DNA from 2 places in the Pectobacterium araliae genome. Region 1 is predicted to be linked to the other one. Evidence: predicted binding sites of a transcription regulator. Region 1 holds the regulator's gene; the other holds the start of a gene.

Region 1 (15,842 bases):
CTTTTGCTCGATGCTTCTCTCGTCATCCAATAATAGCTGACGCCGCCAGGTATCGACCTGCTGGCTGTGGTGACGCAGGCCGTCGTACAGCAGCGCCTCCCGATCCGGCCAGAATGGCGTCAGTTCCTCTACCGAAACCCCCAGTTTTTCCGCCAGCATATCCAGCGTCGTCATGGCAAATCCGTGCTGCTCCAGCAGAGTAAGCGCATGTTCAAGAACGTCTTCCCGTTGCATTAAGTCTCCTCCAGAAGCACATATATCGTGTTGTTTATGGGCTGAATTTCTGCAAATGTGCCTGAAATTGTTCAGCGTTCATAAAGCCAGTGACGCGCGAGCCGGGGATCTCTTTCCCCTGAGCGTCAAAAAAGACGATGGTCGGCAGCCCTAAAACCTGTAGCTTTTTCAGCAACGCGTTTTGTTCTTCGCGGTTAGCGGTGACGTCCGCTTGTAGTAACGTGATGCGCGACAGATGGTTTTGCACCGCTGGGTCGCTGAACGTGTATTTCTCGAACTCTTTGCAGGCCACGCACCAGTCAGCGTAAAGATCGAGCATAACAGGCTGAGCGCTCTTTGCCAGCGCGCTGTTGAGATCGGCAATGTTGGCGACTGGGGAGAAGTTCAGTGCCGAGGTGTGGGTTTGCGCCACGCCAGTTGGGGGGAATACCCAGTCTTGCAGCGGTTTAGCGCTGATCACTACGCCTGCCAGCAGCAGCAACTGTACGCCGCGCATCCAGCCTTTGCTGCTACGCAACGTCAGCATGAGCGCCCAGCCGAAGAAGGCGATGCCGAGTGTGCTCCACATACGCATTCCCCACGTTTCGCCCAGAATGCGTTCCAGCAGAAAGACGGGCAGTGCCAGAATAATGAAGCCAAACGCTTCCTTAACGTACTGCATCCACGGGCCGCTGCGCGGCAGCAGTTTGTTGCCAAACAGCGTGACCAGAATGAGCGGTAAACCCATTCCGAGTGCGTAGAGATAGAGCGTGCCGCCGCCTGCCAGCATGTTGCCGCTCTGGGCGATGTAAAGCAGGATGGCACTGAGCGGGGCGGTGGTGCAGGGGGAACAAATCAGCCCTGCCAGCGCGCCCATGAAGAATACGCCAGTGACGGAGCCGCCTTGCTGGCGGTTGCTCCACTCTGTCAGCCGAGTCTGTACGGATGACGGGAGTTGTAGCGTATAAAGGCCAAACATTGAAAGCGCCAGTGCGACAAACATCACCGACAGGCTAATCAGAATGTACGGATGCTGGAGCGCGGCCTGAAAGCGTAATCCGGCTGCGGCGACAACCAGCCCGAGAAGTGTGTAGGTCAAGGCCATGCCTTGAACATAGGTCATCGACAGTAGCAGCGTGCGGCGCGGTGTCAGCTGTTCTTTTCTGCCCAGCACCAGACTGGCAATCAACGGGTACATCGGCAGGACGCAGGGGGTAAAGGCGACGCCGATACCAATCAACAGCGCCCACCATGGTGAGAAGGGCATCGGTGTGTTCTGCGGCGGTGCGCTTTGGTTTGATGTGGTATTGAGCGGCGCTCCTGTGCCTGCGTTAGTCAACACCTGACTGAGAGGAACGACACGGGTTTCCGGCGGATAGCAGAAACCTGCATCAGCGCAGCCTTGATAGGTTACTTTGACGGTCGTGCTGTTTTCGGCCTGTTCAATCGGGACCGTTAGCGCCAATCGATCCCGCAGAATAAAGACCTGACCGAAGAACTCGTCGTTATGGCTTTCTCCCTGTGGCAGTTCCACCTTGCCAAGCGTGGCACCGTTTCCCTCGATCTTGATTTGCGCGCGGTACAGGTAGTAATCGGGATGGATATCCCAGCGCAGGTTGAGCTGGTTATCCTGCTGATGAAACTCAAAGGCGAAAGCCCCATCGACTGGTAGAAAGCGTGACGTCGTACTGTTGCCAAATAGCTTCTGACCAAAAGAAGAGGCGGCCACACTGGGTGTGCCGACAGCTGTCCATAACAGGAAAATCAGCGTAAAGATGCGTTGAGCCATGTCAGATAATCGCCGTCGCCCCGGATACCGGCAGGACTAACAGTTCCGGCGTATCATAAGGGTGTTGTTGTTTCAGGTGGGTCAGCAGCGCTTGCTGATGTGAGATATCGCTTTTTATCAGCATTTGTACTTCTGATTGCTGTTCGAGCTTTCCTTCCCAGTAGTAGAGCGAACGTGCGCCGGGCAGCAGAGTGATGCAGGCTGCAAGCCGCGCTTCCAGCAGCGCGTTGGCAAGCTGTTGCGCACAGGCATCGTCAGGTGCGGTACATAATATGACGACAGCGTCGCAAAGCGGGCGGTCAGACATCATATCCTCCGTGTCAGATGAGCAAAATCCCAGACAACCAGAACCACACTATACCTTGCTTTATTTGCGTGAGGAAATGATACGGATCGACCTGTCAGGTCGATCCGCGAGGCCTATCTGAAGGGAAATCTTTAGATCAGGATGCTACCGAGGATGAAGCCAAATATTACCGACAGCGTAATCGCTATCACGCCGGGGATCAGAAAGGAGTGGTTAAACACAAACTTGCCAATGCGTGTTGAGCCGGTGTCGTCCATCTCCACTGCTGCGAGTAGGGTCGGGTAGGTCGGCAGAACGAACAGGGCGGAAACGGCAGCAAAAGACGCTACCGCTGTGACCGGAGACACACCCAGCAGCAGCGCCGCAGGCATCAGCGCCTTCGCTGTTGCCGCCTGAGAGTAAAGCAGTGTAGCGGCGAAGAACAGCACGACGGCCAGCATCCACGGGTAGCTTTGCAGCAGTGCGCCTGCGGTGTCCTGAATATCGGAAATGTGGGCTTTAACAAAGGTATCGCCCAGCCAGGCCACGCCCATTACGCAGATACAGGCGCTCATGCCAGATTTAAACGTGCTGGCAGAGAGGATGCGCGAGGTGTCGATTTTGCAGGTGAGGCAAATCAGCGTGGCGATGGTCAGCATGAAGACCACAATCGCTTCGTTGCGTGGCAGTACCGGGTTTTGAATCAGCCCAACGGTGCCGCTGATTGCCGTGGCATACAGAACGACAGCGACGATGCCGATTAGAAACAGCAGCACAGACAGCTTGGCTCCCGGTTTGATCTCATGCTGGCTATTACCGCGCAGCGTGGTTTCACCTTTTTTCAGCCGTTCCTGATAAATCGGATCATCTTTTAGCTCTTTGCCCAGGAAATTGGTCACAATCGCTGTCAGCATAATCGCTGCGAGCGTGGTAGGAATACAAATCCCTAACAGCAGCAGGTAGCTGACCCCGTGCGGCTCAAGAATACCGGCGACAAACACCACCGCCGCAGAGATGGGGGACGCGGTAATCGCGATTTGCGACGCGACAACGGCGATAGAGAGCGGGCGAGACGGGCGAATCCCTTGCTCTTTGGCAACTTCGGCGATAACTGGCAGAGTGGAGAACGCGGTGTGTCCGGTTCCCGCCAGAATCGTCATGAAGTAAGTGACCAGTGGCGCGAGAAAGGTGACGTATTTCGGGTGCGTACGCAGCAGTTTTTCCGCTAGGCTGACCAAATAATCCATTCCGCCCGCCACCTGCATGGCGGCGATGGCGGCGATAACGGCCATGATAATTTCAATGACATCAAAAGGGATGACGCCGGGTTTGATCTGAAACCCTAGCGTAAGTATGAGCACCCCTAGGCCACCAGCGAAACCAATGCCGATGCCTCCCAGTCGAGCCCCCAAATAGATGGCGAGCAGAACGATGAGTAACTCAAGACCAAGCATGACTGCGCTCCTTAATTAATAATAAAAATTTCATAACTTATTCTTATGGCTGTATGCAGCAAAAAATAAAGGCACGCTGTTCTTCGTGAACGGACGTGCCTGTTGGAATTAGATGTCGGTATTAGGGAAGCTCGTTTTCATCGGTATAGCGTTTGGCTTTGTACGCCGGATGCATCAAGTTCTGGATGGAGAAAATGTCATCCAGCTCGGCTTCTGTCAGTAGACCGCGCTCCAGTACGACTTCACGCACGCTTTTGCCTGTTTCGGCGCAGATTCTGCCGACGATATCGCCGTTGTGGTGGCCGATGAACGGGTTCAGGTACGTCACAATGCCGATAGAGTTGAAAACATAGGCTTCGCAGACACCTTTATTGGCGGTGATGCCGTTGACGCATTTCTCCAGCAGGTTGTAGCAAGCGTTGGTCAGGATATGGGTCGATTCAAACATCGCCTGGCCGATAACCGGTTCCATCACGTTCAACTGTAATTGTCCAGCTTCCGATGCCATGGTGACGCAGGTGTCGTTACCGATGACCTTGAAGCACACCTGATTGACCACTTCCGGCACCACGGGGTTAACCTTGGCTGGCATGATCGAAGAGCCTGCCTGTAACTCCGGCAGGTTGATTTCATTCAGGCCAGCGCGCGGGCCTGAAGAGAGCAGACGCAAGTCATTACAGATCTTCGACAGTTTCACGGCCAGACGTTTCAGCGAACTGTGCACCATCACATAGGCACCGCAGTCTGACGTCGCCTCGATCAAATCTTCTGCGGGCACGCACGGCAGGCCGCTGACTTCCGCCAAACGCTGTACCGCCAGTTGCTGGTAGCCGTCTGGCGTGTTCAAGCGCGTACCGATTGCAGTCGCGCCCAGATTGACTTCAAGCAGCAGTTCCGCCGTGCGCAACAGGTTTTTGATTTCTTCCTGCAACAGCACGTTGAACGCATGAAATTCTTGTCCGAGCGTCATCGGCACCGCGTCCTGCAACTGGGTGCGGCCCATCTTCAGAACGTCTTCAAACTCTTTAGCTTTGCGTTCGAAACCCTCACTCAACTTCGCTATCGCTTCCGTCAGCTTCAGTACGGCCGCGTAGACCGCGATACGAAATCCGGTGGGGTAGGCATCATTGGTGGATTGGCATTTATTCAGGTGATCGTTGGGGTTCAGATACTGGTATTCGCCTTTCTGGTGGCCCATCAACTCCAGACCAATATTGGCTAATACTTCGTTGGTATTCATATTCACCGACGTGCCCGCGCCCCCTTGATAGACATCTACCGGGAACTGATCCATGCATTTGCCGTTATTCAGCACTTCATCACAGGCGCGGATGATGACGTCGGCGATTTTTTTCGGGATAGTTTGCAGTTCTTTGTTCGCCAGCGCGGCGGCTTTCTTCACCATGACCATGCCGCGCACGAACTCGGGAATGTCGCTGACTTTATTGTTACTGATATAGAAGTTTTCGACGGCGCGCAGCGTATGAACACCATAATACGCGTCTGCGGGAACTTCTCGGGTGCCTAACAGGTCTTCTTCAATACGGATGTTTTCTGACATGAAAATTCCTATCCTGTTGTACGACTAGTGAGGTGACTAGACGTTGTGGGCTGGTTTTTCAGATGGCTTTACTTCGGAAAATAGAGCGACTACGGATAAACCGTCTTCTCTCGGCAATAGTATTGGGATGTTTGACCAACCATATATCCATTGCCGTGAGGATATGTCGTTATGGCAGTGAAAAACAGGTGTTTAGATCACTATACTGGTGCTCTCTACCGTTACAGTAAATGAACTGTGATTGTAGTCACGAGTCATTATTTTAGAACAATAATCGTAGCGTGGCGGCTTGAAAACGTGCAAAGGCACACCCATTTAACTAAATCATGATGTGCCGGATTGCAGGGCAGAGCGCGTGTCTCACCTAATCCATTGGGAGTAAAGCGTATCTGGATTTTCAATCGTGATGGCTTAACACGTTTTCATTAACACACGTTCTTATTAACGACAGTACGCGTTAAAAAAACACAGGAGAACCGGGTGCGCTGGTTACCGTTATTACTGATTTTTCTTTTAGCATACATCGAGATATCGCTGTTTATTCAAGTGGCTGAAGTATTGGGTGTCGCCATGGCTCTGCTGCTGGTGGTCTTCACGTCCTGCGTGGGCGTCTCGCTGGTGCGTAATCAGGGAATGAAAACGCTGGTGCAGATGCAGCAGAAAATGGCGGCAGGTGAAAGCCCTGCGGCTGAAATGGTTAAAAGCGTTTCACTGGTGCTGGCTGGCTTCCTGCTCCTGATTCCGGGTTTCCTGACCGACTTTCTGGGGCTGTTGTTGTTACTGCCGCCAGTACAGAAAAGCCTGACGCTCAAACTGATGCCTCACTTACACATTTGGCGTTCCGGTTCCGACGCACCGCCTTCTGGCGGGAATACTTTTGAAGGTGAATATCAGCGCAAGGACGGTGGGCGCGGAAATATTGAACACCGCGACGATCGGGACGAGCGCTAACGTCGCGACTGCCTGAAAAACAGATAAGGATTATCATGTTGATAATCCTTATTTTTTATCTGGCATCGGTTACATGTAACCGCCTAACGCAAAAAAAATGAATTTTCTCCCTTGAAGGGCAGCGAAACGCCCCCACTTAGAACACCACAAGGCCGATTATGAAAAGCATAGTCGTTATGAAAACATCGTCGGCGTTTATCCTAAACCGATATGGACTTTCTCAAAGGAGAGCTATCAATGAATATTCGTCCATTGCATGACCGCGTGATCGTCAAGCGCAAAGAAGTCGAGTCAAAATCTGCTGGCGGTATCGTACTGACTGGTTCCGCTGCTGGTAAATCTACCCGTGGTGAGGTTCTGGCCGTAGGTCACGGACGTATCCTGGAAAATGGCGAAGTGAAGCCGCTGGATGTGAAAGTGGGCGACATCGTTATTTTCAATGATGGCTATGGCGTGAAAGCAGAGAAGATCGATAACGAAGAAGTGTTGATCATGTCTGAAAGCGACATTCTGGCAATTGTTGAAGCGTAATTGCGCGTAATCATCTGAACTGAACGAATTTAAGGGAAATACACCATGGCAGCTAAAGACGTAAAATTCGGTAATGACGCTCGCGTAAAAATGCTGCGCGGCGTGAATGTACTGGCTGATGCAGTGAAGGTTACCCTGGGCCCAAAAGGCCGTAACGTAGTTTTGGATAAATCCTTCGGTGCACCGACCATTACTAAAGACGGCGTATCTGTTGCGCGTGAAATCGAGCTGGAAGACAAGTTCGAGAACATGGGCGCACAAATGGTGAAAGAAGTTGCCTCTAAAGCGAATGACGCAGCAGGCGACGGCACCACGACCGCAACCGTATTGGCGCAGGCTATCATCACTGAAGGCTTGAAAGCTGTTGCCGCGGGCATGAACCCGATGGATCTGAAGCGCGGTATCGATAAAGCCGTTATCGCCGCTGTTGAAGAGCTGAAAACACTGTCTGTACCGTGCTCTGACTCTAAAGCTATCGCTCAGGTGGGTACCATCTCTGCTAACTCCGACGAAACCGTAGGCAAAATGATTGCCGAAGCAATGGATAAAGTCGGTAAAGAAGGTGTTATCACCGTTGAAGAAGGTACCGGTCTGCAAGACGAGTTGGATGTGGTTGAAGGTATGCAGTTCGACCGTGGCTACCTGTCTCCGTACTTCATCAACAAACCGGAAACCGGTGCTGTAGAACTGGAAAGCCCGTTCATTCTGCTGGCTGACAAAAAAATCTCCAATATCCGCGAAATGCTGCCAGTTCTGGAAGCGGTAGCGAAAGCGGGCAAACCGCTGGTTATCGTTGCTGAAGACGTTGAAGGCGAAGCGCTGGCGACACTGGTGGTTAACACCATGCGTGGCATCGTGAAAGTCGCTGCGGTGAAAGCGCCGGGCTTCGGTGACCGCCGTAAAGCTATGCTGCAAGACATCGCTACGCTGACTGGCGGTACTGTTATTTCTGAAGAGATCGGTCTGGAGTTGGAAAAAGCAACGCTGGAAGATCTGGGTCAGGCAAAACGCGTTGTGATCAACAAAGACACTACCACCATCATCGATGGTACGGGTGAAGAAGCTGCGATCCAGGGCCGTGTTGCTCAGATCCGTCAGCAGGTTGAAGAAGCAACCTCAGATTACGACAAAGAAAAACTGCAAGAGCGAGTGGCTAAACTGGCTGGCGGCGTAGCTGTCATCAAAGTTGGCGCAGCAACTGAAGTTGAAATGAAAGAGAAGAAAGCACGCGTTGAAGATGCCCTGGCTGCGACTCGCGCCGCGGTAGAAGAAGGTGTGGTTGCTGGTGGTGGTGTGGCGCTGGTTCGTGTCGCGGCTAAACTGGCTTCTCTGACTGCTCAAAACGAAGACCAGAACGTGGGTATCAAAGTTGCGCTGCGCGCGATGGAAGCGCCACTGCGTCAGATCGTTTCCAATGCTGGCGAAGAGCCATCTGTGGTTGCGAACAGCGTTAAAGCAGGCGAAGGTAACTACGGTTACAACGCAGCAACTGAAGAATACGGCAACATGATCGACTTCGGTATCCTGGACCCGACCAAAGTTACCCGTTCTGCGCTGCAGTTCGCGGCTTCCGTTGCTGGTCTGATGATCACCACCGAATGTATGGTCACCGACCTGCCGAAAGGCGATGCACCTGACTTAGGTGCTGCTGGTGGCATGGGCGGTATGGGTGGTATGGGCGGCATGATGTAATGTGACACTCCTGCCACCAGAAGCCGTTTTCCGGTGACAGGGCGTCGATTACAGAAGCTCGTCTTTCTGTCCTTTAAAGAGCACTATCCGGTCGCGATACTGGGTGGTGCTTTTTTTATGCGCCCCATTTCTATTTAATCAATTCAATGGATTATTGAGGTAGTCGTTTCTTTTGGCTGATTTTTCGCCAGATTATCTAATGAATGGTTACTGAAACATCGCGATGGACGTGACACATTTAGTCCCATTGCTGAAATGTTGCCACATCAGGGATGAATTGGGTTATAGCGTGTTATCGGGGAAGCATTCTGCGCTACAATAGGTGCGCTTACTTTATTTACGAATGCTTTATCGATAAGCAACCCTGTTTGGAGTCGGGACAATGTCTGACGATGCGTCAACGCTTCTACGCACCATATCCTGGTTTACTGAACCCCCTTCGGTATTACCTGAACACATTGGTGACTGGCTGATGGAAACCAGTTCCATGACGCAGCGGCTTGAAAAATACTGTGCCCAACTGAGGGTCACGCTTTGTCGTGAGGGGGTCATTACGTCACAGGTGTTGGGCGAAGAGCGCGATCAACTCCCTCTCGATGAACGTTACTGGCTGCGTGAAGTGGTGCTGTATGGTGACGATCGCCCTTGGCTTTTCGGCAGAACGATTGTTCCGCAACAGACGCTCGATGGTTCAGGTGCAGCGTTGACGAAAATAGGCCATCAGCCGTTAGGTCGTTATCTGTTTGAGCAAAAATCGCTGACGCGTGATTATATTCATACCGGGTGCAGTGAAGGCTTATGGGCTCGGCGTTCCCGCCTGTGTCTTTCTGGTCATCCGTTACTGTTGACTGAGCTTTTCTTACCGGAATCACCCGTTTATTACACACCAGGTGATGAAGGTTGGCAGGTAATTTGAGGAGATAAATCCTTGGAAAGAAGTGTTACCGCAGGGAAATGGCTGGCTTATTGTCGCTTGATGCGGATTGATAAACCGGTAGGTTCTCTGTTACTGCTGTGGCCGACGCTATGGGCGCTGTGGCTGGCGGGAGGAGGAACACCTGCACCGTGGACGCTCATTGTTTTTGTCGCAGGTGTTTTCCTTATGCGTGCGGCGGGTTGCGTCATTAATGATTATGCCGACAGGCATTTTGACGGCCATGTAAAACGTACGGCTTCTCGCCCCTTGCCCAGCGGTGAGGTGAGCGAGCAATCTGCCAAAGTTCTGTTTGTGGTGCTGGTCTTGTTGGCGTTTGGTCTGGTGTTGACGCTGAATAAGATGACTATCTTATTGTCTGTCGCCGGGCTGGCTCTGGCGTGGGTTTATCCGTTTATGAAACGGGTCAGCCATCTGCCTCAGTTCGTGCTGGGGGCGGCGTTTGGCTGGTCGATTCCGATGGCCTACGCTGCGGTCAGTGAAAGCTTGCCGGTGACCTGCTGGATGATGTTTTTGGCGTATATTTGCTGGACGGTGGCTTACGATACGCAATATGCGATGGTAGATCGTGATGACGACTTGAAGATCGGCGTGAAATCCACAGCGATCTTATTTGGCCGTTTTGACAATATCATCATCGGGTTATTGCAGTTCAGTATGCTGCTGTTGCTACTGGCTTTGGGAAGCATTACCGGACTGGCAATTCCCTACTACATTTCGCTGCTGGTAGCTGGCGCGATGTTTGTCTATCAGCAAATATTGACTGCCAGGCGTGAACGTGATGCTTGTTTCAAAGCATTCCACAATAATAAGTACGCGGGTATGGCGATATTTATTGGCGTGCTGTTTGGCTTGTAGAGCTTATCGTCAGAGACAAAAAAGCAGCGATTTCTCGCTGCTTTTTTTATGACGGAATGTCGGGTTCGTTTGTCATGCTAAACGTGTCCACGGCTTGATGGCGGCATGTTATCCGCCATTTCCCCGGCTTATTATTCCTGCTTTGCCTCTTACACCGTCTGGCTGTTTGTTTCCATTTCGGCAGATGAGCTGGCACTTTCGATAGTCAACTTAACTTCCGGGGTGATCAGATCGCCAAGGATGTTGTAGATTGCCACGATATCGCCTTGCGCCGCTTCTGCACTGTCGGTGATATATCCGGCTGTACGTAACGTCGCAACCAGCGTGGAGAACACCGCTTTATCGAAAAACTCCGGCGCATTAATTCCGTGCAGAACAGACAGACGCTGTGCCATATTCCGGCTTTCTTTCTCCAGCGTTCCTCGGTTAATTTCTGGATTTGCGCATAGCAAGGACAGCGTAATCGCATAACGTTGCAGCGTCTCGCGCACGCCAGCTGACAACAGTTGCAGCGTACGGATGCGTGGTGGATTAATGGCTAGCCCGCCGTCACGGCTACACAGTAACTGTTGTCGAATCAGTTCATTAGCCAAGGTTTCCAGCACACCTGGTAATTGGTCTTCGGAATAATGTAAGAACAATTCTGCTTGCAGCAGTGGATAGATGAGCGTGATTTGTTGCACGACGTCGGCAAGTGTAATCCGACGATGATGGATGACGATGCTGGCGATCAGCGACGGCAAGACCAACAGGTGCTGGATGTTATTGCGATAATACGTCATCAGAACGGCCTGCTCGCGCGGCAGAATGATGATGTCGCCAATACTGTCCTTCTCTACTTCAAACTTGTTCATGCCCAGCGCGTGTTCCAACAGTTCATCCGCTGTCTTCTTAGGCGCTGTAATATCTTTGTGGTAAGGAACCTGACGCAGCAGTTGCAGGTAGCAATCTAGCTGTTCATGCATTTGCTCGCGGGTCAGAGAACGCTGGCGCGATGCTAACAGGGCGGTGGAACATAGGTTCATTGCGTTCGCTGCCGCAGCATTATTGATGCGCACCATGATATCCATGGAGATATCCTGCACCGTCGGCGTTAGCCAGCTTGGGCGTTGCGCTTCAATCGGATCAATCGCGTCACGCCATTGCGGCACATGCTGGTTCAGATAGGTTGTCAGCGGAAGTGGTTCGCCGAAGTTCACATAGCCCTGACCCAGATTACGCAGCTTACGTAAGCCACGCACCATCTGCATAAAGCCTTCTTTTTCTTTCACCGCGCCGCGTAGCTCTTTCGCATAGGTACCGACTTCCATCACGTGTTCGTAACCGACATAAATCGGCACCAGCGTGATAGGGCGTGTACCGCCTCTGAGCATGGCTTGGATGGTCATCGCCAGCGTACCGGTTTTCGGCTCTAACAGACGACCCGTGCGCGAACGCCCGCCTTCCATGAAGTATTCAACGGAATAACCACGGGCAAATAGCTCGCCCAGGTATTCGCGGAAAATGGTGGAATAAAGTTTGTTACCTTTGAAGGTTCGGCGAATAAAGAACGCACCAAGACGGCGGAAGATCGGTCCCGCTGGCCAGAAATTAAGATTGATACCTGCGGCGATGTGCGGCGGCACTAAACCCTGATGGTACAAGACGTAGGACAGCAGCAGGTAATCCATATGGCTGCGGTGGCAGGGCACATAGACAATGCCATGACCATCCTGCGCCAGTTGCCGCACGCGTTCGGCGTTATGGACGTTAATCCCCTGATAAAGACGGTTCCACGTCCAACTCAAGACGCGATCTGACAGACGCACCGCTTCGTAGGAGAAGTCGGCAGCGATTTCTTCCATCAGCTCGATGGCATTTTGCTGCGCTTTCTCGTGGGAAATCTTCTTACTGCGTGCCTCATCGTCTACGGCTTTCTTGATCGCTTTGGAGTCCAGCAGCTTGTTAAATAGTTCCTGACGCACCGGCAAGCGTGGCCCAACTGCCGCCAAACGCTGGCGGGAGAAATGCATACGTGCGACACGCGCCAGTTTGTGGGCTATGGTTTTGTCAGTGCCGTGCTCGGTCGCCATATAGCGCAGCGACACCGGGCTGGAGAAGCGGACAAAGCTGTCGCGACCTAGCCACAGGACGGCGAAGAATTTCTCTATACCGTTGAGCAATCTCAGGTGTGGTGCGGCCTGAGAGTGGCCTTCCCGACCCGGGGAGCGCCCAAACATCACGGAAACCGGCACCATCTGTACGTCTAAATCTGGATTGGCACGATGCAGGTCCAGATAGTCGTGGAACAGTTTGACGGATTTCTGCTTGGGAACGTAATAGCGGAAGACGCGCGGCCCGTCATTAATAAAGACGTGGCTAGGAAGTTCGACGCCATTGAATTCGAACGATAACGAAGGATCGGATAGCCCCAATGCCAAGCATTTCGCACGTAGCGTCAAGAGATCCGCCTGAGAGTTATAAGGCAGAACATAGAGTATAGGACGTGAGGGATCTAACCCCAACTCGACCACTGGATCTGCGGGAATAACTTTGCTTTTTACCAGCAATTTCAGTGGTAGATTCAATAATTTATAGTAAATTTTACGCCAACCTGACATAACAACGTGGAGCCTCTTGTTAGCAATGCGCCGCAAGGATACCAGAAACTGCGCCGGAGATCTGTGGTGATGAGACAACGTAGGTGCGTTAAAATGCGAACTATTTTGCATAAATAGCGGAGGATAAATGAATAAAGCAACGGGGGTGACCCGGATTATTAAGGCAACCGGTTATTCCTTTAAGGGGCTGAAGCAGGCGTGGCAGCATGAGGCGGCATTTCGTCAGGAGACGATACTGACCCTGGTCGGCGTCATTATCGCGTGTTTACTGCCAGTTACGCTGGTCGAAAAACTGCTGCTGATCGGGTCTGTGGTATTGATTATGCTGTTTGAGTTGGCTAATAGCGCCATTGAAGCGGTTGTCGATCGCATTGGCCTCGAACATCACGAATTATCTGGTCGGGCGAAAGATATTGGGTCGGCCGCTGTCTTTGTGGCTATCTTGTTAGCCGTTGTTGTGTGGGGCAGTATCCTCTGGCAACATTTTGCCTGACGGCACGCATAAATGAGTAAAAGTCAGGGGCTTTACCGATATCTTCATTCCCAATTGTGCCTTACCTGTATATACTCACAGCAAGACTGTATAAACAACCAGGGGGCGGAATGAAAGTATTAACAGCAAGGCAGCAGCAGGTTTATGACCTGATCCGCGATCATATTGCGCAAACCGGAATGCCGCCAACACGGGCGGAAATTGCCCAACAATTGGGGTTCCGCTCTCCCAATGCGGCTGAAGAACATCTGAAAGCGCTGGCGCGTAAAGGCGTGATTGAAATTGTCTCGGGCGCTTCTCGTGGTATTCGTCTGCTGATGGAAGAAGAGACGGGGATTCCTCTGGTGGGGCGCGTGGCCGCAGGTGAACCGCTGCTGGCGCAGGAACATATCGAATGTCACTATCAGGTTGACCCTGCGATGTTCAAACCCAGCGCTGATTTCTTGCTGCGGGTGAGTGGGATGTCGATGAAAAACATTGGTATTATGGATGGCGATTTGCTGGCCGTACATAAAACCGAAGATGTGCGCAACGGTCAGATTGTGGTGGCGCGTATCGACGATGAAGTGACGGTGAAGCGCCTGAAGAAGCAGGGCAATACAGTGCACCTCCTCGCTGAAAATGAAGAGTTTGCCCCTATTATTGTCGATCTACGTCAGCAAAGCTTTTCGATAGAAGGTTTAGCGGTTGGCGTGATTCGTAACAGCGATTGGAGCTAACCGTTCACAGAGATGCACTGCTCGTCTGTCTGGGTCAGTGCATCATGTTCTGTATTCATCGTTTAGCGTGTTAATCTGCTCGTTGCATATATTTAGTTACATTTCGCGCGCGTTTTCTACGATCCTCATTACCCTCTGTTTCTTCACTGTTTTTTGCAGTGATTTTCTCTTTCCCAACGCCTGCTTTAGTCACAGATTCTTTGTTTTTCATGTTGAGTGAAATATTCGGCTATAATTTTTATCAAGGTGAGCATTTTTATCTTGATTGCTCGTTTGTCGATTGATCATTAGCCATCACATGTAGATAACCCGGTAATCAAGGCAGACAGTGGCGAAGAGCACCGTCATGGTTCACATAGCTATGATGCTGCTTATTGAATAAATCTATTTATCTGAAACTGACGCATAAGTCGGTAGTCACGATTTTTTATGCGCAATTCACCTAAGGTAGGGAGATTCTTATGAATAAAGACCAAGCCAGCGGTAACTGGAAACAGTTTAAAGGTAAAGCGAAAGAGCAATGGGGCAAATTAACGGATGACGATCTGACGGTCATCGAAGGTAAACGTGACCAACTTGTGGGGAGAATCCAAGAGCGTTACGGGTACGCAAAAGAAGCGGCAGAGAAAGAAGTGAAACTCTGGGAAGAGCACCACAAATATCACTGGTAGTGGACGTGATGCTTCTTCGCTGAAAGAGACGATAGCCTTCGGGGCTATCGTTTTTTAATTGGGACCGTATGGTCGTGATCGCAATGATCCGGCTGTTTGCATGATGCTACTTCCTGACAGTCACCACACAACCCATGTGCTTCCACCACGCTGTGACGCAGTGTAAATCCTGACTGCTGCGCCAGACTGCGTAGCGTTTCTTCTACACCTTCGGTTTGGCGTTCAGTGACTTGCCGACAGCGGTCGCAGATGAAAAGGGCAGACGTATGGCTGTGGTCTTCTATATGGTGGCACAACACGTAGCTGTTGTTTGATTCAACGCGATGAATAAAGCCCTGTTCCAGCAGAAAGTCCAGTGCGCGATACACCGTAGGCGGTTTGGCCTGAGGTTCAGTGAGTCGCAGAAGATCCAGCAGGTCATAAGCGCTGATCGCACCCGTTTGTTGTGCCATGAGGCGTAGAACCTCCAACCGCTGTGGTGTTAGACGCACAGCGCGCTGCTGACAAATCTGTTCAGCCTGGGCAAGAAGTTTGTCCTGTTTGGTTGAATCCATTGTCATATCACCTGACACATTGAGGAACAAGACGGATATCTTACCACGGCTGAATAAAAACGCCGAGCGAGTGGCGTTTTCCTGCGAAGACGATGGGAAGAGAAACTACACAACCAGATCGATGAGCAGTGCTCGCAACGGAGATTCTGCCTGTAGCGCCAACGTGTTTTCTTCCTTGATGAAGGCACCATCGCCGCAGTGTAATGCTTCACTGTGCTGATCGCCTTTCACCACCATTGAACCGTGAATCAACTGGAGATAGGCCTGATTTCCCTGTAGCACTATCGTGCTTTGTTCATTCGGCTGGAGATCGACATGGTGAATCCAGACCTGTTGACGCAGTTGCAGGCTTTCTTGTTCGCCTTCCGGTGACGCAAGCAAAGTATGAGGTGATGTATTGAGTCCCATGCGTTGCAGCGGGCTGTTCTCTCTGGTTTGGCAGGCGTTCAGCCATAATTGCAGGCGTGTCAACGGCTTGCTGGGGTTGGTATTATGTTCGCTGTAGCTAACGTTTGGTTGAGTGGCAAGCAACAACA
Region 2 (15,842 bases), 160 kb from region 1:
TGTGCCTGTGATCGCCTTCGGTTTTCGCTGGGCGGCATCGGGTAGCGCTTTGGCGCCGAGCGGTTCCTGTTGCTGCGCAATCCACAGCAGATCGGCGCAGTTTAGGGTATTGATGAGAGGCGATAAATCTTCCGGCCAGTCTTTCACCAGAAAACGCTGGCGTACCAGTAGCGCCAGATGATGGTGCAGGAAATCGTAATAATCGTGGCTTTTCAGAATGTCGCCCAGCGGCTCACCGGTGCGATCCAACTCTTTCTGATAAAACGGGAACAGGTGGTTGAACTGCGGCACGTTGCGCAGCACCAGCGTATCAATGTCCACTCGGTCACTGTGCAGCGTCGCCAGCTTCATAGCGGGCGGGTAAGCGGCTAGCGACGGCACGGCGACATTCACCAGCGTGCCTTGCGAGCCGCGATATACGCCAGTGTCGTTGACGTGCAGGTGGCCGCTGAAGTGCAGACGGATACCCGCCGCCAGCGCCTGTTCAGCAACCTCTGGGCGTGGTGTCCGTTTAATGAAGCTGTTGCTGCCAAAGAGCTGCCTTTCATCTTCTAGTGTGTCGTCAAGGAAATCGACCAGTGGATAGTGCGAGAACACCAGCAGCTTCTTGTTCTGCGCTTTCGCCCGTTGCACTACCGATTTCACCCACGGCAACATGAACGGCTTTTCCGTCAACAAGGCGTTCCAGCCCGTGTCGCTGCTGGTGGAGTAGCCTTTGATCTCCTCACGTTTTTCCGAGCCGTTTTTAACCTGATACACGTTGGCATCAATGGAAAGCAGCCACAGTCCGGCTTCCGGCTCCACCAGATAGGACGCGTCTACGATGTTCCACTGTTTGCTGCCGTCCGGCGAGCGAGCGAGGTACTGACGTTTACTGAGTTCATCGCTGTCACCAAACGGCGTTTCCCAGTGCAAAAAATCGTCGCGTTTAAAGAAGCCAAACGGCTTCATTAGCGGCAAGCCGCGCTCATAGCCGAGCGCCTGCATCTTGGCCGTGACAATCAACGATTTTGCATCACCGAGTTTGACGTCGGATTTGCTGCTCAGCATGGTGCTGCTGCCGTCGGCATTGAGCATTCTCTCCGAGGAGTCATCTCCCTGTGGGCGATTAACGTCGTGGTTGCCCGGCGTGGCGAAGAAGCGCATACCGTGACGCTGCTCATACTGCGTCAGAATGGCGGCAATGCCTTCAACGGTAGGCTGTTGGCCGTCATCAGAATAATCGCCGGACAGCACGATGTATTTCACCTGCTGTTTTGCTAGTTCGTCCAGCGCCGCCAGCAGCGCAAAGTAGGGTTCGTTGAAGATGCGGGTCGAATTTACCGAATCTTTCAGGGTGCGAATGGTCAGCTTCTTTCCGGTCTGCGCATCGGGCAGGCCGTCGAAATCGTAATTGCCATAGATATTGTGGACGTGAACATCCGAAATAATGGCAATGCGTAGCGGCCCAGCGGGTACGGCTGATTCACTGTTAGCGTGAAAAAAGCCCCCAGCTAGCGTAATGGCGCTTCCTGCACCGAGCTTGACGAAGGTTCTGCGAGTGAGTGATGTCATTGATGTCTCCGGCATTATTTATTTTTTATAACGGATGGCTGTATAACGCATAATCATGACAGGCAATCAATCGTGCGCCGTCGAGTGCATCGCCCATTGGGGCGGCGAGGTAGGATTGCCATTTGGACGGTAGCCACGGGCGAATATGTAAGCCGATGCTGCCCATGAGTGATAGGCGGGGAGGCGTGTGGCGCGCCACGGCTTCCAGTAGCAGACAAATTTCACTGGCCGTCTGCGCCAGTAGCGCGTGAGAAACGGTATCCTTCTGCTGAGCGCAGTCAAATACGTGGCGGGCGAACTGCGCATAGTCGCCCGGTTTCGCCTGCTGGCTAAACCGCTGTAGCGCGTCGAGCGTGTTGGCTGCCTGTATGTGTGTTGCGCTGGCAGAAAAGAAATCGTCAATACGCTGACTGAGCGCAGACGGTGTGCACCAGCCTTGCAGCACATCATAGGTATGTTGCAGTGCCGCCAGCCCAAGACGTGCGCCGCTGCCCTGATCGGAAATCGGGAACTCATGGCCGCCGTAGGCGGTAATCGTCTGGTTTTGCCACGCCAGCCCGCAGGAGCCCGTTCCGGCAATCACAACGCCTGCATCCTCACCTTGATTGACGGCCAGACAGGCACCCAGTGCATCGGTATTGAGCACCTGAGCGGCGTATGGATGCGGCAACGCCAGAAATGCCTCGTAGGCAGCGCGATGTTCCGCGCTGGCGAGTGCCAGCCCGACTTTCAGCCGGGATACGTCATTCGGTGAAAAACCGCTGTGCTTCAATGCCTGTGTGATGGCGCCGTCCACCGACTGACGGACGTTCTTCACGCCGAGTAGCAGATTGGCACGACCGCCGTGCCCTTGTCCGAGCGGCGTACCGTCTGCCTGATAAATCCGCGCCCGACAGCCTGTACCTCCGCCATCCACGCCAGCATAGAGCCATGTTGTCATGATGCGCTCGCTCCTGAATCCAGATAGGGAAGGCAGGCTGCTGCCAGATCGCCGCTGAGAAAAACCGCGTCGCGCTGTGATTCTGGCAGGCGGGCGAGCAGTTGGGTTAGCTCACCCGCGCAGCGGGTCAGTAGCTGCACCGCCAGCGCATCCTGCGGGTGCGCCAGCACAACACGCCCAAGCGTAGTGTAGTCAGCGGCCTGCGCCTGCTTTGACCAGTCGATCACCCTATCGATATGCTTATCGAAATGTAGGAACAGCGCTTCACTGAGTGGCGTCAGCGGGGTGATGCCTTCAACCGCCTGAAGCATCTCTTGTACCGCCCACAGCCCCAGCCGCGACAGGCTGGCTGGGTTGCCGATGGGAAAGCTCTCGCCGCCGCGGCAGGTCAGGAGGCCGTCATGCCAGTGCAGCAGCCGGGTAAAACCGCCGGTGACCAGCAGATAGCGGCTTTGTCCCGGCCAGCGCCGTTCGCACAACACACTCTCCTGCGTGCGATCAAAAGGGCGATCGCCATCAATGCCGATCTCCCTCAGTTGCCCTTTCACGGTGCGTTTTTCCGCTGTTGTTGATTGGTCGCGATTGTTTCGTTGAGGCGTTTCACATCGTTTGAGGTCAGGCGCAGATACTCATCAAACGACACCTGATCGTTCAGGTATTGGGTAAAGCGCGTCAGGATGATGGGATACAGTTCGTTCGCGCCCAGGCTTTCCATGCGTTCCCAATCAAAAACGTAAGACGGGATCTTTTTGATCTCTTCGCGCGCGGTGTTCAAACCGTCGATCACGTGCTTATCTTTGGTCTGGTAGTGCAGATCGGTAATATCGGCACCGACAATGATATTGAAGCGTTCAGCGATCTCACGTTGCAGCGGTTCGCTGCCTAGCCACTCCATGAATTCGGCGACTTCCTGCGGGTGTTTGGTGGTGGTAAACGGCATGATGAAGGTCGCGCCGCCCATCGAAATACACTTCTCTTTGCAAGGCGCGGGCAGCACTTTCCAGTCAAAACCGTCGCCAATCTGCTTACTGAATTGGTTCAATAGCCAGTTGCCGGAGAAATAGGTCACGATGTTGCCGTTCACGAAATCGTCCGCCATGCTCTTGTACTGACCGCCGCCCGCAGCGCCCCACATTTCGCGTGGGAACACCCCTTCATCCGACCAGCGTTTCAGATCTTTAATCCACTGCTGCGCTGCCGCATCTGGGAAGTTGATCAGCCCGTCTTTATCGTAACGTGCGCCGTAAGAGTAGGCGGGGCCGGAGAAGCGGAAGCCGCTGCGGTCGATGGTGAAGGGGATATGCACGCCGGTTTTTTCCGCGACCAGCTTCGAGGCTTTCATCAAATCATCAATCGTGTAGCCCGGCTGCGGTAGTGGAACGCCTGCCTGTTCAAACAGCGTCACGTTAATGAACGGCAGGTCAGCAGTCCAAGAGGCGACAAAACCCGGCAGCGCATCCGCTTTATGCACGCCTTTCACGCGCATGATTTTTTCGATACCCGCGCTGTAGCGTTTCTCAAAGGCGGCAGGGTCTTTCAGGTAGGGGCGCAAATCCAGTGTATAGCCGAGCAGTCCCATCTGGGTGGTTTTAGCAATATCGGGGCCTAAGCCCGCCGCCAACTGCATTGGCAGCTGTGTTTGCAGCGCGTTATAGCCGGTGCTGACGAAATTCACATCGATGCGTTCATTACTGTGGGAGAAGGATTTAACTTTCTGCTCCATGAAATGCACTAATTCGGGATCGTCGTCACTATATAAAAATGTTATTTGCGTTTTGGCGGCTAACGCGCTGTTGCTGAATAACCCCAGTGCAAGGGCGGAAAAAAATAACGCGGTGTTGGGACGTATCATAAACATCTCCACATCATAGGTTTGATTTATGTATGAAATACCCTGGTTGTTGGCAATAGGCTTATTTTATTCCTGACATTTATTCTGTGTTCTGGTTAATGCAAATTTGCATTAATTTGTCATTTTTATTATGCAATCATGGACAGAAGCACGACTGATTTATGTGAAGCAGGTTAAAGATATTTTAAATGTTGGTTTAAATAAAGTATTTTTGTGATATTAATCACATATATAAATATGAGAATCTTATTTATTAATGCGAAATGTCAACAAATGAATGCAAACAATAATTTAATGCAAATTTGCATTCTGATTGCGATGTTACGGTGCAGGAAATATTTCGACGCCCTAAATATTGGCAGCGTGTGCACAGTGAAAGTGCAAATAAGTTCAGTCATATGTTTTCGTTATTTTATTTGTCAAAACCGTAAACAGGATTCCGTATGAATATCGGTTGGAAATTAAAGAAGAACGGCGTCATTAATCGGTTTCTGATGACCGAACTGGCGGAAAAACGTTATTTCGCCGAGCCGGATACGCTGCCGGATAAGGTGAATTACCGCTTTATCAACGGTTTTGTCGATGTCGGTGTTTTACCCTGCCGTGTGCGTTTTTTGCAGGAAGAGGCAAAGCGCGAAGTGACGTTACCCGAAGATCTTCATTTCCCGCTGATGTGGAGCGGCGGCGATGAAAGCCGCAGTGTGAATTTCAGCGATTTCTGGCCGTGTCCGGTTCACGTTCAGCGCTTTGCTCGCTGCGCGATCCACAGTGACCGCGCGCAGACGGCACCGTTTACGCTCAGCACCTGCGGCGGCGTCACGCTGTGGCTGAACGGCGAGCAAGTTACTCGCTTTACGCCGTTTACCCGCAACACCGAGCAAACCTGTGCGATCTCGCTGCCGCTGCAAGCGGGGGCGAACACGCTGGTGGTGCACAGCGAAGATCTGTGTGAGCGTGATACCGACTATCTGTTCAGCCTGTGCTATCAGGGGGAAGACACGCTCTTCTGGCAGCTTGATGAAGACGCGGCGCTCAGCGAACAACTGACCGCACTGGATGGCTGGGTGAACGGACTGACGCTGGAGAACAACCTGATCCAACCGCCTGTGTTGGTATTGAACAGCTCGCAGCCGTTGCCAGAAGCGCTAACGATGGCGCACCGATTGATTGGCAACGTCAACGAATCTGTCCCCGAATGGCAGCAGCGACACACACTGCCTGCGGGTAACCTAGGCTGGCAGGTGGATTTACCCGATGTCTTGGTGGGTTATTACGATCTGGTGTGTGCCGCGACCTGCAACGGTATTACGCTGACGCGCACTCTCAGCTTTGGGCGCTTGCCATCGCAAACGATGCCTGCGCTGCCGACATTGGCAGCGCGGCGTGAAGCGCTACTGCGCCATATCGCACAGCATGGTTTTGAGCGCCTCGGACGGCTGTTGGCGATTGTCGAAACCGGTGAGGGCAACGATGCCGCAGCGCCGATTCTCAACAGCGCGCTGCAAAAGATCAGTCGTCGCGAAGACTGTGCGGATTTCCAACTGGTGCCGCTGATTTGGCTGTGGCAGCGCTATCAGGGGCAGCAGTTACCGCCACAGGACTGGCGGCGCGTGCGCAGCGCGATTCTCGGTTTCCGCTACTGGATTGATGAGCCGGGCAACGACACTATGTGGTTCTGGAGCGAAAACCACTGCCTGTGCTTCCACGTCGCGCAGTATCTGGCTGGGCAAAACTTCCCTGATGACACCTTCCTATGCAGCGGCCGTCGCGGTTTGGAACAGAAAGCCATTGCCCACGAACGCCTGACGCGCTGGTTTGATTCCATTCTGGAACACGGGTTGGTGGAGTGGAATTCGGCAGCCTATTACCCCATCGACCTGATTGGGCTAGTCGCGCTGTACGAGCTGGCGCAGGACGCCGATCTGCGTGAGAAAGCCCGCGTGGTGATTGACCGCATCATGCTGATGACGGCGTGGGTGCATCAGAACGGCGTCGCGGTTGGCACGATGGGGCGCGCCTACGATAAAGAGCTGCGTTCCGGCATGTTGACCGAGCTGTCTGGCCTGTGTGCGCTGATGTGGGGCGAGGGCTGGTTGATTCCGCACTGTGCCGCGCTGCCGCTGCTGTGTCTGAGCGACTATCAACCGCCGGAAACGATAGATCGGATCGCACACTGGTCACTACCACACGGTGCCGAAGCGCGCTGGGTACAAGGGCTGAACCGCAGCGCCCGCATCATCGCCTGGAAGCAGCGCGACGTCGCCTTTTCTTCCGTTTTCGATCATCACCCCGGCGAGCATGGGCACCAGCAGCATCTGCTGGATGTGCGGCTGGGAACACACTATGCCGCCCGCCTGTGGGTGAACCACCCCGGTGAAGATCGCCCCGACGGCGTACACCGTCCGTCTTACTGGGCGGGAAACGGGCGTTTGCCGCACCTGATGCAACATCGTAATCGCGCGCTGATGGTGTTCGATCTGCGACAGGATACCCGCCCGTGGACGCACCTCTATCTGCCGCAAACCGCACTGGATGAGGTCATCGTTGAAGACGTCTGGTGCTTTGTGCGCGGCGGCAACGGCTATGCGGCGTTTCATAATCCCGCCGGATTACAGCCGTTTACGACCGCAGGCCAGCAGGCGGAAGGCGAACTGCGGGCGTATGACGAGCAGAACGTCTGGTTCGTTGCCGTGGACAGCGGCGATGGCACAGAGGGATTTGCCGCGTTTGCTGACCGCTTCCGAGAGCGTTCGCTGGTGCAAGATAGCGACGGCGTACGTATCGACGATCCCGACTACGGCGAACTGGCCTTTAGCCACAAGGCAGGGTTCAGCGTGGCGCAACAGCCTTTCCTTTTCCCCGACGATGTCCCGGTCGTCCCGCAGTTCAACACAGGAAACCCATGACATGCAGACAGGTTCACTTAACCGACAACAAACCGCAGCGCTGCTGGCGCAGGTGGCGCGGGCATTTTGTCGCCTGAAGGCGATCGACAGCGTAGCGCAGGACGATGTGCCGGATGCCGGGCTGACGATTCAATTTGAAGAGTGGGATTGGGAAGTCGGCGTCGGGCTGTACGGCTTTTGGAAACTGGCGCATCTGACGCAGGACAACACCATGCTGATGACGCTGGCGAACTGGTATCAGCAAAAGCTGGATGCCGGGCTGCCACCGCGCCAGATCAACTCGACGGCACCGATGCTGGTGCTGGCGCTGCTGTGTCAGGACAAGCCAGATGCGCCCGCGCAGTGGCGTGAAACGGTGAGCGACTGGGCGGATTGGCTACTGCATGCGCTGCCGAAAACTGAGGACGGTGGCTTCCAGCACACGGTGAAAGAGCGGCCAAACACCGGACAACTGTGGGACGACACACTGTTTATGGCGGGGCTGTTTCTGGTGGTTGCGGGGAAATTGCTTTCCCGTCGCGATCTGATTGAAGAAGCGGAATATCAGCTGCTCACCCATGCGCGCTATCTGGCCGATGTGCGCAGCGGGCTGTGGTATCACGGCTGGACGTTCGTTGGTCGCCATCACTATGCCAATGCTTTTTGGGGACGCGGCAATGCCTGGATTACGCTGGTGCTGCCGGAAATGCGGGTGCTGGCGGAGGATCAGCTGTCCGCACCGGTATTGCGCACGCTGGACGCGATTCTGGAACAGCAAACCACAACGCTGGCGCGCTGCCAGCACGATTCCGGCCTGTGGCACACGCTGCTGGATGACCCGGATTCACCGCTGGAAACCTCTGCCAGCGCCGGATTTATCGCCGGGATTCTGACGGCGCGGCGGCTGGGCATGTTGCGCGATTTCCCGCAGGAGGTGCTGGAAAAAGGTTATGCCGCCGTGGTGGCGCAGATTGACGCGCAGGGCGTGGTGCAAGGTGTCTCGGACGGCACGGCGATGGGACACGACTTACAGTTCTATCGCGATATTCCTAATGTTGCCGTGCCTTACGGGCAGGCGCTGGTCATGCTGATGTTATTGGCACAGTTAGATTCTGTTTGCGAGGGCTGACAATGGCGAGTCTGGAACTAAAAAACGTCCACAAAAACTATGGTGCGGTAAGCATCATCAAAGGCGTGGACTTAACGATTAATGACGGTGAGTTCATGGTTTTTGTCGGCCCGTCGGGCTGTGGAAAATCCACGTTACTGCGCATGATTGCCGGGCTGGAAGAGATCAGCAACGGCGAACTGTGGATCGACAACCGTAAAGTGAACGATCTCACGCCAGCGGAGCGCAAGATTGCGATGGTGTTCCAGTCTTACGCGCTCTATCCGCACCTCTCGGTGCGCAAGAATCTCGCGTTCGGGCTGGAGAACCTGCACTTTCCGAAAGACGAAATCATCCGTCGTATTGATGAAGCCGCTCGTATGCTGGGGCTGGAACCTTATCTGGATCGTCGGCCGCGTGCGCTGTCGGGTGGGCAGCAGCAGCGCGTGGCGATTGGGCGCGCCATCGTGCGTGAACCCGACCTGTTCCTGTTTGACGAACCGCTCTCTAATCTGGATGCCAAGCTGCGCGTGCAGACGCGCGGCGAGTTGTCCCGCCTGCACCAGAAGCTGCGCACCACCATGATCTACGTGACTCACGATCAGGTGGAAGCGATGACGATGGCGCAGCGCATTGTGGTACTGAATGCGGGTCGCATCGAGCAGGTTGGCACGCCGCTGGAACTGTTCAATCGGCCGAAAAACAAATTTGTTGCGGGTTTCATCGGCTCACCGCGCATGAATATGTTCCCAGCGCAGATCGTCGCCACCTGCGCCGACGGTGTCGAGGTGCAGTGCCCGTCCGGCAATCGTCTGGTGCTGCCGTTTATCGGCACCGGCGGGCAGAACGTCACGCTCGGCATTCGCCCTTCACACTGTGAGCTGGTGGAGGACGGTGAGGGGATGGCACTGTGTGTCGATCGCTGCGAGATGATGGGGCATGAGACCTTTATCTACGGGCGGATGGGCGGCATTGACGACGAGATGATCGTCCATCTGGCGCAACACCGCGAGTTCGCCACCGGTGAATCGGTGTTTGTGCGCTTCCCGCCAACGTATTGCCATCTGTTCGATGGCGAAACGGATGACACATTGCCGCGCTGTACCGAGCATTAATTATCGCGACGGGAGAGGACGACATGAAAAAGATTGCCTTACTACCCGCAGGATCGCTGATCGATAAGCTGGTGACGCCAGTGGAAAAAGCGGTGAATCTGCTACAAAAACTCGGTGGCCGCAAAGTGATGCCGTGGTTTTTTATCGCGCCGAATATGCTGCTGTTCGCCGTTTTTGTCTTTATTCCGATTCTGCTGGCGGTGTGCTATGCCTTTACCGGCGGCACCAATATTCTGCTGTGGGAGCGCCCCTACGTTGGCGTGGATAACTTTTCCACACTGCTGAGCTGCGGCAACTACGCCGAGCCATCCACCTGTGAGCAGGATCTGTTCTGGACTGGCGTCTACAACACCGTGTCGTTCACCTTTTTCAACGTGCTCTGCACGCTGCTGGTGGCGCTGGTGACGGCACTAATACTCAATCGCAAGATTCTCGCCCGTGGCTTTTTCCGCGCCATGTTCTTCTATCCGGTACTGCTGTCGCCGGTGGTCGTTGGCCTGATCTGGCAGTGGTTCCTGAACCGCAACGGCTTGCTGAATCTGGTGCTGTCGTCGCTGGGCGGGCAGCCGATTACCTTCCTGCTCGATCCGACGTTTTCGCGCTTTTGGGTGGTGTTTGTCTCCGTCTGGTTTCATGTCGGATTTTATACCCTGATCCTACTGGCCGGATTGCAGGCGATCCCGCGTGATATTTACGAGGCGGCGGCGGTGGACGGCACCTCGCGCTGGCGTGGTTTTTATCGTCTGACGCTACCGCTGCTGGCGCCAAACATTCTGGTGGTGGTGATTCTGCTGACCATCAACAGCGTGCAGATCTTCGATGAAGCCTGGGTGCTGACTAATGGCGGCGGTCCCGGCACGGCTAACAGCTTTATCGTGCAGTACATCTACCAGACCGCCTTCTCGTCGAATGCCTCGCTTTACGGGCTGGCCTCGGCAGCGTCGGTGCTGATGGGCGTGGTGCTGATGATTCTGACGGCATTGCAGTTCCTGCTGACGCGTCGGCTGGAAGGGAAAAAATAACGGGAGCCATGATGAAAATAATCGCATTTCTCACCCGTACCCGTCATCCGGGGCGCATCCATATTACGGATATCATGAGCTGGGTCTGGCTGGTGGTGGGTACGCTGCTGGTGATGATTCCGGTGATGTGGGCGGCGATGTCGTCGTTCAAAACGCCTGCGGAGATCAATCGCTTTCCGCCGAGTTTTCTGCCGCAGGCGGCGGATACCGTCACGCTGCCAGAGTACCCGAAGCCGCTGGAGCTGTGGCAGGTTAAGCAGGAAGACGGTGAAGCGAGAACGATGGCGCTGGTGCGGCGCATTGGCCTGATCGCACAACTGGTGAACCCGGATGCGCCGAGTGAAGTGGTGCGCGTATCGACCAAAGATCTGGTGCCGATGAAGGCCTTGCATCTGGAGACGGAGAACTACACGACGCCGATAACGAAGTTCCACTTTGCCACCTACCTGAAAAACACGGTATTCGTGACGGTGATGGCGACGCTGCTGACCCTGTTGCTCAGTTCGATGGCAGCGTTTGCGCTATCGAAATACGAGTTTCGCGGGCGCGGCACGGTGCTGACGTTGTTTCTCTCTACGATGATGATTCCGCTGTCGGTGGTGATGGTGCCGACGTTTCTGGTGGTGATTGGCCTGAACATGGGCGATAACCTGTGGGGCGTGATTATTCCCACGGTGGCGACGCCGACGGGCGTGTTCCTGCTGCGGCAATACATGCTGACGATCCCCGATGAGCTGATCGAAGCGGCGCGGATCGATGCGGCCAGCGAATTCCGTATTTACTGGAAGATCATCCTGCCGCTGACCGCACCCGCGCTGGCGGTGCTGGCGATCTTCTCGGTGATCTGGCGTTGGAACGACTTCCTCTGGCCGCTGATCGTCCTCTCCAGTCAGGACAATTTTACGCTGCAAATCGGCCTGAATGCGTTTCAGGGGCAGTTCTCGGTGCAATGGCACTATATACTGGCGATGACGATGCTCTCGCTTCTGCCGGTGACGGCGGTGTTCGTCTTCTTGCAAAAATACATCACGACGGGGATTGCCAACACGGGGATGAAATAATGGCGACACTCAAGGATATTGCCGACCGCGCGGGGGTTTCCATCAGCACGGTTTCCCGCGCGCTGAACGGGACGGCACCGATCAGCGCCAAAGTCAGGCAGCACATCATGGCGATTGCCACCGAGCAAGGCTATCCGCTGCATAAAGTGGGCAAAGCGACCGTCGTGCAGACGGAACCGCTGCGCCACATCCTGCTGGCGACGCCGCGCAACCTGATGCTGGAAAGTGAGTACAATCTGGTGTCGCTGACGCTGATTAACGCCCTGAAAACGCTGTGTTTGCAACGTAACATCCAGCTACGTCCGTTTCTGGGGGAGCACGACACCATTAACGAACAGCAGCTGTTGCGTGAGCTTCAGGGCGGAAAAGAGAGCGGCATTCTGATCGTGAATGACGATCACCCGACGCTGCTGAACGCCGTAGCGGAAAGCGGTATTCCGGCGGTGCTGATCAACGGGGAAGATCCCTCCATGCGTCTGAGTAGCGTCACGCCTGCGAACCACTATGCCGCCGCCGCGGCAGTGCGTTATCTGATTGAACAAGGGCACACGCGGATTCTGCACTTGACCTGGACGTCGCGTATGACGATCAAACAGCGCGAGCGTGGCTATCGGGATGCGCTCGCGCAGGCGGGCATTGCGGTGGATGAGGATCTGATTCTGTCGCTGCCGGATTTCCACCCGCGCACGGCACGCGATGCGCTGCTGCGCTGGCTGACGGCTAACCCCGACAGATTGGGCGTTACCGCGATTTTCTGTGCGGCGGACAATCAGGCTATCGGCGTGATCGACGCGCTGTATCAGCACGGGCTACGCGTGCCGGAGGACATTTCCGTCATGGGCATGGACGACATTCTGCCGTTCGACATGCTGCCGGTTTCACTCACCACGGTGCATCTGCCGTTTGAGACCATCGCCCGCGCCGCGCTACAACTGCTGGCACAGCAAATGACGCCCGCGCAGGCGCTCGGCATTGCCCAGCGTACTGAACTGGCTGGGCAGGTGGTGGTTAGGGAATCGGTGCGGCGGGTAGGGTAGAGGGGCGTTATTTCAGCGACAACAGCCGCTCAAGCGCCGTGACGCGGTAACTGCCAACACGCGTCACCGCCCAGCTCGACAATCTGTGCCGCGATGGCGGTCTGACAGTCGATTGCACTGATAGACACTAGGCACCCACGGATATCCAGTAGCGCCAGTAATTTTGTTATCATGTTGATTTAATTGTACTTGTCATGGGTCTTTACCTGACCAAGAACTACTCCGTTTGCGCTGGCAAAGGCGTTGACCATGTGGATAGTCGAGGCTCGATCTTCTATTGCGGATTTGGGGTGTTAAAAAAAGAGTGGGGTAATACACGGGGAGGCCAGAAGGACGGTCAACTACCATGCAGTAGCGCTCGCCACTACCCATGACAAATTTTGTAACTCCGTAGAGCTTCTCCATGCGCCCACAATCAATAAACTTTATACAATTGCAAGGTGCGCGATACGCTAAAGATTGTCAATTGACACTTTTTTTAAGACATTAGAAATAACAAAACCCCTGAATTAACAGGGGTCTGTGTATGTATTCTTTACAAATAACTCTCAGGTAAATCCTAAAACGGAATATCGTCGTCGAAATCCATTGGTGGTTCGTTGCTTTGCGCTGGAGCGCTGTTCTGTGCAGGGCGCTGTTGAGATTGCGCGCCGCCGCTGAACTGGTTGCCACCCTGCGGCTGCTGAGGTTGTCCCCAACCGCCTTGTTGCTGTCCGCCACCTGCATTGCCACCGCCTGCTGGTGCGCCGCCGCCCTGGCGTCCACCTAGCATCTGCATGGTGCCGCCAACGTTAACAACCACTTCGGTGGTGTAACGCTCTACACCAGCCTGATCGGCCCATTTACGGGTTTGCAGTGCGCCTTCGATGTAAACCTGAGAGCCTTTGCGCAGGTATTCGCCCGCCACTTCTGCCAGCTTGCCGAACAGCACCACACGGTGCCATTCGGTCTTCTCTTTCTGCTCACCGGTTTGCTTGTCACGCCAGCTTTCCGACGTAGCCAGCGTGATGTTGGCAACTGCACCACCATTCGGCATATAGCGGACTTCCGGGTCTTGACCCAGATTCCCGACAAGAATCACTTTATTAACGCCTCTGCTGGCCATGCTCGTATCTCCTGATGAATCGATAGATTTATTTTAAGTCTAAACGATCAATCTTAACATGGGAAAACTCTCTGTCATACCTGCGAAATGGCTTCAGAAATGAAAGTAATATTTGCAGCGTTTGCAAAGTAAACGGGTTTAATACTGGATATTCATTCAGCTTTTTTTGTGCCATAATTGCTCGTTTCGTACCGGTTCTCTCTGTTCGAGAGGCGATGACAAACCGTTTTTATTCCGGGAAGTGTGTGAATGGATAAGATCGAAGTTCGTGGTGCTCGTACCCATAATCTCAAGAATATCAACCTGATAATCCCTCGTGACAAGCTGATCGTAATCACCGGTCTGTCTGGTTCGGGTAAGTCATCGCTGGCGTTTGACACGCTGTATGCCGAAGGGCAGCGGCGCTATGTGGAATCCCTCTCCGCCTACGCCCGTCAGTTCCTGTCGCTGATGGAAAAACCGGACGTCGATCATATCGAAGGGCTGTCGCCCGCCATCTCTATCGAACAGAAATCCACCTCGCACAACCCGCGTTCTACGGTCGGGACGATTACCGAAATTCATGATTACCTGCGCCTGCTATTTGCTCGCGTGGGTGAGCCGCGTTGCCCGGAGCACGATGTGCCGCTGGATGCGCAAACGGTCAGCCAGATGGTGGACAACGTGCTGGCACAGCCGGAAGGCAAACGCCTGATGCTGCTGGCACCGATTGTGAAAGATCGCAAAGGCGAACACAGCAAGACGCTGGAAAACCTGGCGTCACAGGGCTATATCCGCGCCCGTATCGACGGTGAAGTGTGCGATCTGTCCGATCCGCCGAAGCTGGAATTACAGAAAAAGCACACCATTGAAGTCGTCGTTGACCGGTTTAAAGTGCGCGACGATTTGGCGCAGCGGCTGGCGGAGTCATTCGAAACCGCGCTGGATCTGTCTGGTGGTAGCGTGGTGGTCGCGGATATGGACGACCCGACGCAGCCTGAACTGTTGTTCTCGGCGAACTTTGCCTGTCCGGTGTGTGGCTACAGCATGCACGAGCTGGAACCGCGTATGTTCTCGTTCAATAACCCGGCGGGCGCGTGCCCAAGCTGTGATGGTCTGGGTGTACAGCAGTTCTTCGATCCGTCCCGCGTGGTGCAAAATGCCGAGCTGTCGCTGGCAGGCGGCGCAATTCGCGGCTGGGATCGCCGCAACTTCTACTATTTTCAAATGCTGCGCTCACTGGCGGAGCACTACAAATTTGACGTCGATGCCCCGTTTGAAAGCCTGAGCGCCGCGGTTCAGAAAGTGATTCTGTACGGCTCCGGTAAAGAGAACGTCGAATTCAAATATATCAACGATCGCGGCGATACCTCGATACGTCGCCATCCGTTCGAAGGCGTGCTGCACAACATGGAGCGCCGCTATAAAGAGACGGAATCCACGGCGGTGCGCGAAGAGCTGGCGAAATTCATCAGCAACCGTTCCTGCGCCAGCTGTGGCGGAACGCGTCTGCGTGAAGAAGCGCGTAACGTGTTTGTCGAGCAGACGACACTGCCGCAGATTTCCGATATGAGCATCGGCCATGCGATGACGTTTTTCCAGAATATGAAACTGAGTGGGCAACGTGCTCAAATCGCCGAGAAAGTGCTGAAAGAGATTGGCGATCGGCTGAAGTTTCTGGTGAATGTCGGTCTGAACTATTTGTCGCTCTCCCGCTCGGCAGAAACGCTGTCAGGCGGTGAGGCGCAGCGTATTCGTCTGGCAAGCCAGATCGGCGCTGGGCTGGTTGGCGTAATGTACGTACTGGATGAGCCGTCCATTGGCCTGCACCAGCGAGACAACGAGCGCCTGCTGGAGACGCTGGTTCACCTGCGCAATCTAGGTAATACCGTTATTGTGGTAGAGCATGATGAAGACGCGATTCGCGCCGCTGACCATGTGATTGATATCGGCCCCGGTGCGGGCGTGCACGGCGGCCAGATTGTCGCAGAAGGCACGATGGAAGAGATCATGGCGGTGCCGGATTCGCTGACGGGGCAGTTCCTCAGCGGTAAACGCAAGATTGAAATCCCGAAACAGCGCGTGCCTGCGGATCCGACCAAAGTGCTGAAGCTGATTGGCGCGAAGGGCAATAACCTAAAAGACGTCACGCTCACGCTGCCAGTTGGGCTGTTTACCTGCATC

What was found. Region 1 encodes LexA, which represses DNA repair genes until DNA is damaged. Its sites were predicted from a motif close to TNCTGTATGTACATACAGNA; they were not measured.
Region 2: uvrA (excinuclease ABC subunit UvrA) is a predicted target of LexA. The motif match lies at 13,822-13,841, and genes of this name have one in related genera.

What each region holds. Positions count from the first base shown of each region.
Region 1 is NZ_AP028908.1:3,848,102-3,863,943, reverse strand. Features, by position in the region: gene AACH44_RS17565 (transcriptional regulator) at 1-234, opposite strand, end outside; gene AACH44_RS17560 (protein-disulfide reductase DsbD) at 269-2,002, opposite strand; partial or broken gene cutA (divalent cation tolerance protein CutA) at 1,978-2,309, opposite strand; gene AACH44_RS17550 (anaerobic C4-dicarboxylate transporter) at 2,441-3,742, opposite strand; gene aspA (aspartate ammonia-lyase) at 3,864-5,303, opposite strand; gene AACH44_RS17540 (FxsA family protein) at 5,784-6,254, shown strand; gene AACH44_RS17535 (co-chaperone GroES) at 6,492-6,785, shown strand; gene groL (chaperonin GroEL) at 6,831-8,477, shown strand; gene ubiC (chorismate lyase) at 8,860-9,393, shown strand; gene ubiA (4-hydroxybenzoate octaprenyltransferase) at 9,406-10,269, shown strand; gene plsB (glycerol-3-phosphate 1-O-acyltransferase PlsB) at 10,419-12,869, opposite strand; gene AACH44_RS17510 (diacylglycerol kinase) at 12,997-13,362, shown strand; gene lexA (transcriptional repressor LexA) at 13,473-14,081, shown strand; gene AACH44_RS17500 (hypothetical protein) at 14,152-14,292, opposite strand; gene AACH44_RS17495 (CsbD family protein) at 14,543-14,752, shown strand; gene zur (zinc uptake transcriptional repressor Zur) at 14,797-15,306, opposite strand; gene AACH44_RS17485 (pirin family protein) at 15,412-15,842, opposite strand, start outside.
Region 2 is NZ_AP028908.1:3,685,085-3,700,926, reverse strand. Features, by position in the region: gene AACH44_RS16760 (metallophosphoesterase family protein) at 1-1,554, opposite strand, end outside; gene AACH44_RS16755 (BadF/BadG/BcrA/BcrD ATPase family protein) at 1,580-2,494, opposite strand; gene AACH44_RS16750 (glucosamine kinase) at 2,491-3,042, opposite strand; gene AACH44_RS16745 (ABC transporter substrate-binding protein) at 3,039-4,346, opposite strand; gene AACH44_RS16740 (hypothetical protein) at 4,790-7,252, shown strand; gene AACH44_RS16735 (glycoside hydrolase family 88/105 protein) at 7,254-8,360, shown strand; gene AACH44_RS16730 (sn-glycerol-3-phosphate ABC transporter ATP-binding protein UgpC) at 8,363-9,454, shown strand; gene AACH44_RS16725 (carbohydrate ABC transporter permease) at 9,478-10,476, shown strand; gene AACH44_RS16720 (carbohydrate ABC transporter permease) at 10,485-11,537, shown strand; gene AACH44_RS16715 (LacI family DNA-binding transcriptional regulator) at 11,537-12,574, shown strand; partial or broken gene AACH44_RS16710 (ISAs1 family transposase) at 12,637-12,849, opposite strand; gene ssb1 (single-stranded DNA-binding protein SSB1) at 13,134-13,679, opposite strand; gene uvrA (excinuclease ABC subunit UvrA) at 13,929-15,842, shown strand, end outside.